DNA from 2 places in the Mesorhizobium sp. M0195 genome. Region 1 is predicted to be linked to the other one. Evidence: predicted binding sites of a transcription regulator. Region 1 holds the regulator's gene; the other holds the start of a gene.

Region 1 (5,278 bases):
ATGCATGTAGGTCGGATTGCCGTCCGAGCGCAGAATAATGAAATCGTCGAGATCCTTGTTGGGAAAACGCACGTCGCCCTGGACGCGGTCATGCACCACCGTCTCGCCGTCTGTCGGCGCCTTGATGCGGATCGCCCCCTTGGCGCCGGGCGGCGCCTCCGACGGGTCGCGGTCGCGCCAGCGTCCGTCATAGCGGGGAGGCAGCCCCTTGGCCCGTGCGCTCTCGCGCATTGCTTCCAGCTCGGCAGGCGTCGCATAACAATAATAGGCCTTGCCCATGCGAACGAGCTCCTCGGCCACCTCGCGATGGCGCGGCGCACGCTCGAACTGCGACACCGGCTCACCGTCCCATGTCAGGCCAAGCCAGGAAAGCCCGTCGAGAATGGCTGCGGTTGCCGCATCGGTGGAGCGCTCGCGGTCGGTGTCTTCGATGCGCAGCAGCATCGTGCCGCCTGTGTGCTTGGCATACAGCCAGTTGAACAGCGCCGTGCGCGCGCCGCCAATATGCAGATAACCGGTGGGCGAGGGGGCAAAACGGGTGACGACCTTATCGGGCATGGAACTCTCAGGCGGGCCAAGGAAGTGGGTTTGCGGACTTTCGCGCGTTGCGCGTTCATGTAGCATAGGAGGTCGAGGGCGCAAGAGGCAGACCCGATGGCTGTGCGAGGCCGTGGTGCGGGCGAGGGCGAGGACGCTGGTAGCGGCGTCAGCGAACGCTTGCTGTTTGCCGCTCCCCCGCCTGCCCTGCCGGTATCGGCATTGCTGCCCGCTCCGCGCTTCGATGCTCCGTCGCTGCCGGCCAGCGACCCAGCAACGGTTCCGGTGCCTGCGTCCGAGCCCATCGTGCGCCTACGCCGGCGTTTCCGCCTCCCGTCACCATCCCGCATCCGCAACAGCGTAACCTCGGCAGCCGGCCTGGAACTCGACCGTGGCGTCGCCTTCCTGCTGGTGCCGGTGTTCCTCGCATGCGGGGTGGTCGTATATTTCGCGCTGTCGGTGGAGCCGGCCTTTCCGCAGCCGATCGCAATCGTGCTCCTCGCGGCCCTTTGTGCCGTCATCTCGCGGTCATGGCCCAGGACCCGCCTGTGCTTCATGGTGGCGCTGCTCTGCGCGCTTGGCGTGCTTGCCGCCAAGTTCGAGACCTGGCGTGTCGGGACGCATATGCTCGGTTCCGAAATCTCGACGCGGCTGACGGGTCGTGTCGTATCGTACGAGCCCATGGCGAGCGGCCGCATCAGACTGACAATCGATGTGATCTCAACCGCCAGGCCGACGCTGCGCTACATGCCGGAACGGGTCCGCATTTCGGCGATGAAGATACCGGCTGAGCTGGCCGCTGGTTCCGAGATCACCGGCTATGTGCGGCTGCTGCCGCCGACCGGCCCGGTGCGGCCCGACAGCTATGATTTCTCCTTCGACAGCTATTTCGCCGGTATCGGCGGCAGCGGCTTCTTTCTCGGCAATCCGAAAGTCGTGGCTTCGGGCAGCATGCCGCTTGCCGCGCGGCTTTCTTCCGCGATCGAAGACGCGCGCGAATCCATCGCCGACCATATCCGCAGCCGCATCGGCGGCGCCGAGGGCGAGATTGCTGCTGCGCTGATCGTTGGCGTGCGCGCCGGCATTCCCGAGGAGATCAACGAAGCGATGCGGCGTACAGGCATCTACCACATCATCTCCATCTCGGGGCTGCATATGGCGTTGGTCGCCGGCACCATCATGGCGCTGCTACGCGGCGCCTTTGCGCTGTTTCCCGACTTCTCATCGCGACGGCCGGTCAAGAAATATGCCGCAGCCGCCGCGCTTTTTTCGATTGCGGCCTACCTCGTCTTTTCCGGCATTGTGGTAGCGGCCGAACGCAGCTTCATCATGCTGGCGGTGATGCTTATCGCCGTGCTGTTCGACCGGGCCGCGCTCACCATGCGCAACCTGGCGATCTCGGCCATCGCGGTCATCGTGGTGTCGCCGCACGAGGTGGTCGGTCCGAGCTTCCAGATGTCCTTCGCCGCGACGGCGGCCCTTGTCGGCGCCTATGCCGGCTGGTCCGACTACCGCGCCGGCAGGGCCACCACGCCGCCGCCGCGGCGGTCGCCGCTACGCCTCGCCACGCGAAAGGTCCTGCTGGGCATGGGCGGCCTGGCGATGACCTCGATCATTGCAGGGAGCGCCACGGCGCTTTTCGCCATATGGCATTTCCAGCGCGTGGCGCCGCTCAGCCTGTTCGCCAATCTGGCCATCATGCCCATCGTCTCACTGGTCGTCATGCCCTTCGCCGTCCTCAGTGCGCTGGCGATGCCGTTCGGCGCGGATGGGCCTTTCCTATACGTGATGGGCAAAGGGCTGACGGCGATGATCGCCCTGTCCGGGTGGATCTCCGAGCGCTCGCCGATCGATGCGGTCGGACTGATTTCGCTGAGATCTGTCCTTTTGGTGACGATCGCCCTCGTCATTGCCAGCATGGCGACGACCTGGTTGCGGCTCGCGGCACTTCCTTTTGCGCTCGCCGGCTTGCTAACGACAACGCAGACGCGCGTACCCGACGTATTGATCTCGGAGGACGCACGGCTGGTCGCGCTGCCGATCGGCAGCGGTGAGCTCGCCGTCAACCGGGCACGCCCGAATGAGTTCACGATCGACAACTGGAAACGCGCGCTCACATCAGAGGCTATCGTCGCGCCGGAAACACCTGGAAAGAACGATCCGCAATTCGACATTGCCGATCCGGCCGACCTACCGCCGGGCATGCCGTTCATTTGCACGGACGGTCTCTGCCTCGCCAGGCATCCATCCGGCGCGATCATTGCGCAAGCCAAGGACCGCGATACCGCACGGCCAGCCTGCGCCTTCGCCAGCTTGATCGTCATCGACGACGCCACCGCCCATAATCCCTGCTACTACGACCGGCTGGTCCTCGTCGTCACCAAACGGCAACTGGCGCGCGCGGGAAGTGCGGCCGTCTATTTCGATCCACAAGCGGCAACACGCGCCGAAATCCGCTTCGCCGTCGAAAAATCATACCGGCCCTGGCACGTGCAGCGGAAATTTTCACGCGCGGCGCGCGGCCTGCCGCCATACCGCAGAGCCGACAATCCAAAAGCCGGCACCAAGGGCGCAACTCAGTAGCGGCGGATCAGCCCAACGAGCTTGCCCTGCACCTTGACCCTGTCTGGTCCGAAGATGCGCGTCTCGTAGGCCGGATTGGCGGCCTCCAGGGCGATCGAGGCGCCCTTGCGGCGGAACCGCTTCAGCGTCGCTTCCTCCTCGTCGACCAAGGCCACCACGATCTCACCGGGGCTCGCCGTATCGGCGTTGCGGATGATCACCGTGTCGCCGTCGAAAATGCCAGCCTCGATCATCGAATCGCCTTTGACCTCGAGCGCATAATGCTCGCCGCCCATGATCATATCCGGCGGCACCGAAATCGAATGCGTCTGGTGCTGGATAGCATCGATCGGCACACCAGCGGCGATGCGGCCCATTACCGGGATCGAAACGGCGGCGACGACATCGTCGTCATTGCCGGCTGCAGGGACGCGCGACGATGTGGGCTTGCCCTGCCGAGGGGCACCTTGCCCAAGACTGCCCTGGATGACACTCGGCGAGAACTTGCGTGCCGCATTGAGGCCGGGGGCGATCGAGTCAGGCAGGCGTAGTACCTCCAGCGCACGGGCCCGGTTGGGCAAACGGCGAATGAAGCCGCGCTCCTCCAGCGCCGTAATCAGTCGGTGGATTCCGGATTTGGAAGCCAGGTCGAGCGCTTCCTTCATCTCGTCGAAGGAAGGTGGGATACCGCTTTCCTTCAACCTTTCGTGGATGAACATAAGCAGTTCGTGTTGTTTGCGTGTCAGCATAGCGACCCCCAACAGAATCAGAAAACAAACCCAGAACAGACACTATCTGTTCCAGTTGTGTTCCGCAACTGTTTAAAGTTTAATGAATGCGTTAAGGCTCGGGAAACAAACGACGTCCCCTACCGGCGTACCGTATTTTCACCGCCGCGAGCCTCATCCCCTTGATTCTGCTTTCGTTTGCGCCGTTCTGGCCTCCTTGAAGGCGGCACTGGCATCGGCCGTCGGTCGGCAAAGGGCACGGAATTGAACCCGTATCGACTGGTGCTGTTTGGTCAATGCACCGTGAACGAAACGAACTCAAAACGCCAACCTCGGGCTAACTCCAGGTTTCCACCGCCTGGTCAGGCTGCTTCTCGCCGGTGGAGCCTTGCTACGCGCTACCCGGTAATGGAAGAACAGTTGATGCGTGTCCGGCGTTGCGTTGGATTTTTTTGAGGGAGCAGGCAAATCATGACGGGAATTCCCGATCTCGTGGCCGTAAAGGCGATGGATGCCGCGGATCCGCTGCGCGCGATGCGCGACCGCTTTGTGTTGCCGCAAGGAGTGATCTATCTCGACGGCAATTCGCTAGGAGCTGCTTCACGTGCCGCCTTCGATGAATTGCGCAAGGCCGCGACCGAAGAATGGTCGCATGATCTCATCCGCGCATGGAACACGGCCCGCTGGTTCAACATGCCGCTTGAACTTGGCGACCAGCTCGGGCGCCTGATCGGTGCCGCGGTCGGCCAGACGGTGGTCTGCGACACGACGTCGGTCAACATCTACAAGCTGCTGCACGCGGCCATGGCCATGCGACCGGAGCGGCAGGCCATCGTCGCCGAGGGAGATAGTTTTCCGACAGACCTCTACATGGCTGAGGGTGTGGTTTCGACGCGAAAAGATGCGCTGCTGCGCCTCTCGGGGGTCGACGCGCCGACCATCGAGGAGCTGATCGACGATCGCACCGCCGTGGTGCTGGTCAATCACGTCAACTACAAATCGGGCGAACTGCGCGACATGCCGGCTCTGACGCGCACGGCCCAGGAAGCCGGGGCGATGATCGTCTGGGATCTCTGCCACACCGCTGGCGCGATGCCAGTCGAGCTCGACAAAGCAAACGCCGATTTTGCCGTTGGCTGCACCTATAAATATCTGAATGGCGGCCCGGGCGCGCCTGCCTTCATCTATGCGGCTGAGCGGCATCTTTCCGACATCCAGCAGCCGCTCACCGGCTGGTGGGGCCATGCACGACCCTTCGCCTTCGAGCCAGGCTATGCGGCCGGCACCGGCATCCGCCGGTTTCTGTGCGGCACCCAGCCGATCCTTTCGATGCGCACGCTGAAGGGCGCGCTCGACATCTGGGACGATGTCGACATGACTGCGGTGCGCAAGAAGAGCATCGCACTGGCCGATCTGTTCATCGAGCTTGTCGAGGCAAAGTGCGGCACTTA
Region 2 (5,278 bases), on a different contig from region 1:
TCGTGGCGATCGCGTCGGGACGGCCAAGGATTGCGGTGTGAGCGCGTAATCTCCCCCCTCGAGGGGGAGATGTCGCCGAAGGCGACAGAGGGGGTCGCCTCGCATGAAGCGCGACTTCCTTGTGCCGCAGGAGGCCGAGCCCGGTCGAACCGACCCCCTCTGGCCGCTTCGCGCCCATCTCCCCCTCGAGGGGGGAGATCGGCAGCGAAAACGCCCTACCTTCACCTAAGCCGAATTGACCCTGCCACCCTGACATGTCAAAGGCCCGGCCTAGCCTTCGTCTGGAGAAGCCCTGATGACCGATCGCGTCGAGATCGCCGGATTGCGGATTGCCCGCGAGCTTCATGATTTCGTCGTGAACGAGGCGCTGCCGGGCACCGGCATCGAGGCGGAGGCATTCTGGAACGGTTTTTCGGCCATCGTCCATGATCTCTCGCCAAAAAATCGGGCGCTGCTCGAAAAGCGCGACGCCATGCAGGACAAGCTCGACCGCTGGTACCGCGACAATGGCGCGCCCGTCGACATGGAGGCCTACAAGACGTTCCTCCGCGAGATCGGCTATCTCCTGCCCGAGGGGCCGGCGTTCAGCGTGACCACCGAAAATGTCGACCCTGAAATCGCTTCGGTCGCCGGGCCGCAGCTGGTGGTGCCGGTGATGAACGCGCGTTATGCGCTGAACGCCGCCAATGCGCGCTGGGGTTCGCTGTACGATGCGCTCTACGGCACCGATGCCATTCCGGAGACGGACGGCGCCGAGCGAGGCAACAAATTCAATCCGGCGCGCGGTGCCAAGGTCGTCGCCTGGGTGAAAAGCTTCTTCGACGAGGCGGCGCCGCTCACCACAGGCAAATGGGCCGGCGTCAACGGGCTTTCGGTCGCCAACGGCATGTTGCGGCTCGGCGAGGGTGCCGGCGCCACCACGCTTGCCGACCTCAAGCAGTTTGCCGGCTATCGCGGCGATGCCGCCAATCCCGAAGCCGTCCTGCTGGTCAAGAGCGGCCTGCACATCGAAATCGTTGTCGACCACAACAACCAGATCGGCCGCACCGATCCGGCCGGCATTGCCGATGTCGTGCTGGAATCGGCGCTGACCACCATCCAGGACTGCGAGGATTCGGTCGCCGCGGTGGATGCGCAGGACAAGGTGCTGGTCTACCGCAACTGGCTCGGCCTGATGAAGGGCGACTTGGCGGAAGAGATCACCAAGGCCGGCAAGAGCTTTGTCCGCAGGCTCAACCCCGACCGCACCTATACCGCGCCGGATGGCGGCACGCTGACCTTGTCCGGCCGCTCGCTGATGCTGGTCAGGAATGTCGGCCACCTCATGACCAATCCGGCGATATTAGACCGCGAAGGCAACGAGGTGCCGGAAGGCATCATGGATGCGGCGCTGACGGTGCTGATCGCGCTGCACGACATCGGCCCGAAGGGGCGGCGCGCCAATTCTCGCGCCGGCTCAATGTATATCGTAAAGCCCAAGATGCACGGGCCCGACGAAGTTGCCTTCGCGGTCGAGATTTTCGACCGCGTCGAAGCGCTGCTCGGCATGGCGAAAAACACCATCAAGATGGGCATCATGGACGAAGAGCGGCGCACCACCGTCAACCTCAAGGAGGCGATCCGCGCCGCGAAAGATCGCGTCGTCTTCATCAACACCGGCTTTCTCGACCGCACCGGCGATGAGATCCACACCTCGATGGAAGCCGGCCCGATGATCCGCAAGGGCGACATGAAACAGGCCGCCTGGATTGCCGCCTACGAAGCCTGGAACGTCGATACCGGCCTCGAATGCGGGCTGGCCGGCCGCGCCCAGATCGGCAAGGGCATGTGGGCGATGCCCGACCTGATGGCGGCAATGCTGGCCGAGAAAATCGCGCACCCCAAGGCCGGCGCCAACACCGCCTGGGTGCCGTCGCCGACGGCAGCAACCCTGCATGCCACGCACTACCACAAGGTCGACGTCCACGCCGTGCAGCAGGCTCTGAAGAGCCGGCCCAAGGCCAGGCTCGACGACATCCTGTCGGTACCGGTGGCAAGGCTGCCGAACTGGTCTCAGGAAGACATCCAGAAGGAGCTCGACAACAACGCGCAGGGGATTCTGGGCTATGTCGTGCGCTGGATCGACCAGGGCGTCGGCTGTTCGAAAGTACCAGATATAAACGACGTCGGCCTGATGGAGGACCGCGCCACGCTGCGCATCTCCTCTCAGCACATCGCCAACTGGCTGCATCACCGCGTCTGCACGCCCGAGCAGGTCATGGAGACGATGAAGCGCATGGCGGCTATCGTCGACCGCCAGAATGAAGGCGATCCGCTCTACCGGCCGATGGCACCGGAATTCGACAAGTCCATCGCCTTCCTCGCCGCCTGCGATCTCGTCTTCAAAGGCCGCGTCCAGCCCAACGGCTACACCGAGCCAGTGCTGCACGCGCGGAGGTTGGAATTGAAGGCGAAAGGGCAGGAGCGATAGTCGCCAGCGTCCCCCTCCCCTCAAGGGGAGGGTGGCCCGAAGGGCCGGGAGGGGTCCTGGGTGCAGTGCGCTGACGCCCATTCTGACGATGCGCCTCGGGAAGAGCACGGCAACGCTCCGCACGCGGATCGGTTTCGAAATACAGCAAGGCCGAGGGTCCCACCACTGACCCCACCCGGCCGCTTCGCGGCCACCCTCCCCTCAAGGGGGAGGGGAGCGTCCCTCACGCCGCTTGTGCCATCCGCTCCGAACTCATGCGGTAGGAAATCGCCTCGGCCAGATGGATGCGGCCGACCGTCTCGCTGGCCTCAAGATCGGCCAGTGTCCGCGCCACCTTCAAGACGCGGTGGTAGGCTCGTGCGGAAAAGCCGAGCTTTTCGCTGGCATCCCTCAGCAGCGACAGGCCGGCGGCATCCGGCATGGCGATCTCCTCGATGACCGACGGCGAGCAATGCGCGTTGGTGGTGGCGGAGGTCGCGCCGAGCCGTTCGAAACGCTCACGCTGGATCGTACGGGCGCGGGCGACGCGTAGTGCCACAGCTGCGCTCTTCTCCGCCCGGTCCGGCCGGATCAGATCGCTGGCCGAGACCGCCGGCACCTCGATCCTGAGATCGATGCGATCGAGCAGCGGGCCGGAAATGCGCGCCTGGTAGTCGGTGCGGCAGCGGTCGCCGCGCAGGCAGCGATAGCCCGGCTCGCCGGCCATGCCGCAGCGGCACGGGTTCATCGCCGCGACCAGCTGGATGCGCGCCGGATAGGTGACGCGATGATTGGCGCGCGCGATCATGCAGTCGCCGGTCTCCAGCGGCTGGCGCAGCGCATCGAGCGCCTGCGGCGAGAATTCGGGAAACTCGTCGAGGAACAGCACGCCGTGATGGGCGAGCGAGGCCTCGCCCGGCCGCACGCGCAACCCGCCACCGACCATCGCCGCCATCGAAGCCGAATGATGTGGCGCGCGGAACGGCCGCCGGTCGGTGAGCTTTCCTTCCCCGAGCTCGCCGGCCACCGAGGCGATCATCGAGACTTCGAGCAATTCCCTGGGCGCCAGCGGCGGCAGGATCGACGGCAGCCGCTGCGCCAGCATCGACTTTCCCGACCCCGGCGGCCCGACCATCAAAAGATTGTGGCCGCCGGCGGCCGCCACCTCCAGCGCCCGCTTGGCGGTCTCCTGGCCCTTGATGTCGGCAAGGTCGGGCAGGTCGCGCGCCGCGGCATGGATGCCGGCTTCCGGCCGTGACAGAACCTGCGTGCCGCGAAAATGATTGGCGATGGCAATCAGGCTGCGCGGCGCCAATATGTCGAAATCCTTGCCGGCCCAGGCCGCTTCCGGCCCGCAGGCGAACGGGCAGATCAGGCCCTTGCCTTCGGCATTGGCGCCGATCGCCGCCGGCAGCGCGCCGGCCACCGCGGCAATGGTGCCGTCGAGCGATAATTCACCAAGCACGACATAGCCGGCCAGCATGTCGCCCGGAATGGCGCCGAGCGCCGCCATCAGCCCGAGCGCGATCGGCAAATCGTAGTGGCTGCCTTCCTTCGGCAGGTCGGCGGGTGCCAGATTGACGGTGACCTTCTTCGACGGCATCGACAGGCCGGATGCATGAAGTGCTGCCTGCACCCGCTCGCGGCTTTCGGCTACAGCCTTGTCGGCCAGCCCGACGATGTGCATGTTGACCTTGCCCGGCGCGATCATCACCTGCACGTCGACCGGCACGGCCTCGATGCCTTGGAAAGCAACCGTGCGAACCCGCGCCACCATGTCTTCACCCCGGATGCGGCTTTTGCCCCAAGCCTTTGCGATCATGCCGCGAACGGCGTCACCAGAGACAACCATAGATTTCCGGCGAAGGCAAGAACATTTGGGGAACGGCTGAACGCAACGGCTGCGATGGTTTGCAACGCGGCCGCTCGCGAAGCGAGGCTAGCTGCGCTTCTCCTCCACCGCATTCCAGAACAGGCTGGCGATGTCGGCGCCGCCGAAGCGCTGCACTTCGCGTATGCCGGTCGGTGAGGTCACGTTGATCTCGGTCATGTAGTCGCCGATGACGTCGATGCCGACGAGGATGAAGCCGCGCTCCTTCAGCGAGGGGCCGATGCGGGCGCAGATCTCGCGTTCGCGTTCCGTCAGCTCGGTCTTTTCGGCGCGGCCGCCGACATGCATGTTGGAGCGCGAATCGTGCTCGGCCGGCACGCGGTTGATGGCGCCGACAGGCTCGCCGTCGATCAGGATGATGCGCTTGTCGCCAGCCCGCACCTCCTTGAGGTAGCGCTGCACGATGTAGGGTTCGCGGAACATCTGGCCGAACATTTCGAGCAGCGAGGCGAGGTTGCGGTCGGCCTCATGCAGGTGGAAGATGCCGGCGCCGCCATTGCCGTAGAGCGGCTTGACGATGATGTCGCCGAACTCCTTGCGGAAGGCGGCGACCTCGAGCGGATCCTTGGTGATCAGCGTATCCGGCATCAGGTCGGGAAATTCGGTGACGAAGATCTTTTCCGGGCTGTTGCGCACCCAGGCTGGGTCGTTGACCACCAGCGTCTTCGGATGGATGCGCTCGAGGATATGCGTGGTGGTGATGTAGTTCATGTCGAAGGGCGGATCCTGCCGCAAAAGGATGACGTCCATCTCCGACAGGTCGGTGCGGACTTCTTCGCCTAGCGAATAATGATTGCCCTTCTCGTCGCGGACCTGCATCGCCTCGATACGGGCAAACACCTTGCCGTCGCGCAGCGACAGCCGGTCGGGCGTGTAGTGGAACAACTGGTGCCCGCGCCGCTGCGCTTCCAGCGACAGCGCAAACGACGTATCGCCGG

The links. The regulator LexA, encoded in region 1, represses DNA repair genes until DNA is damaged. The targets are predictions, from matches to a motif close to TGTTCNNNNTGTGTTCNG.
Region 2: the regulator LexA is predicted to act here: its motif matches at 4,319-4,336, upstream of NKJ12_RS02070 (YifB family Mg chelatase-like AAA ATPase).

Annotation. Positions count from the first base shown of each region.
Region 1 is NZ_JAMYSV010000018.1:81,557-86,834, reverse strand. It holds gene gltX (glutamate--tRNA ligase) at 1-558, opposite strand, end outside; gene NKJ12_RS25950 (ComEC/Rec2 family competence protein) at 655-3,120, shown strand; gene lexA (transcriptional repressor LexA) at 3,114-3,848, opposite strand; gene kynU (kynureninase) at 4,299-5,278, shown strand, end outside.
Region 2 is NZ_JAMYSV010000001.1:410,320-415,597, reverse strand. It holds gene NKJ12_RS02080 (hydantoinase/oxoprolinase N-terminal domain-containing protein) at 1-41, shown strand, start outside; gene NKJ12_RS02075 (malate synthase G) at 296-2,470, shown strand; gene NKJ12_RS02070 (YifB family Mg chelatase-like AAA ATPase) at 2,694-4,226, opposite strand; gene gshB (glutathione synthase) at 4,389-5,278, opposite strand, start outside.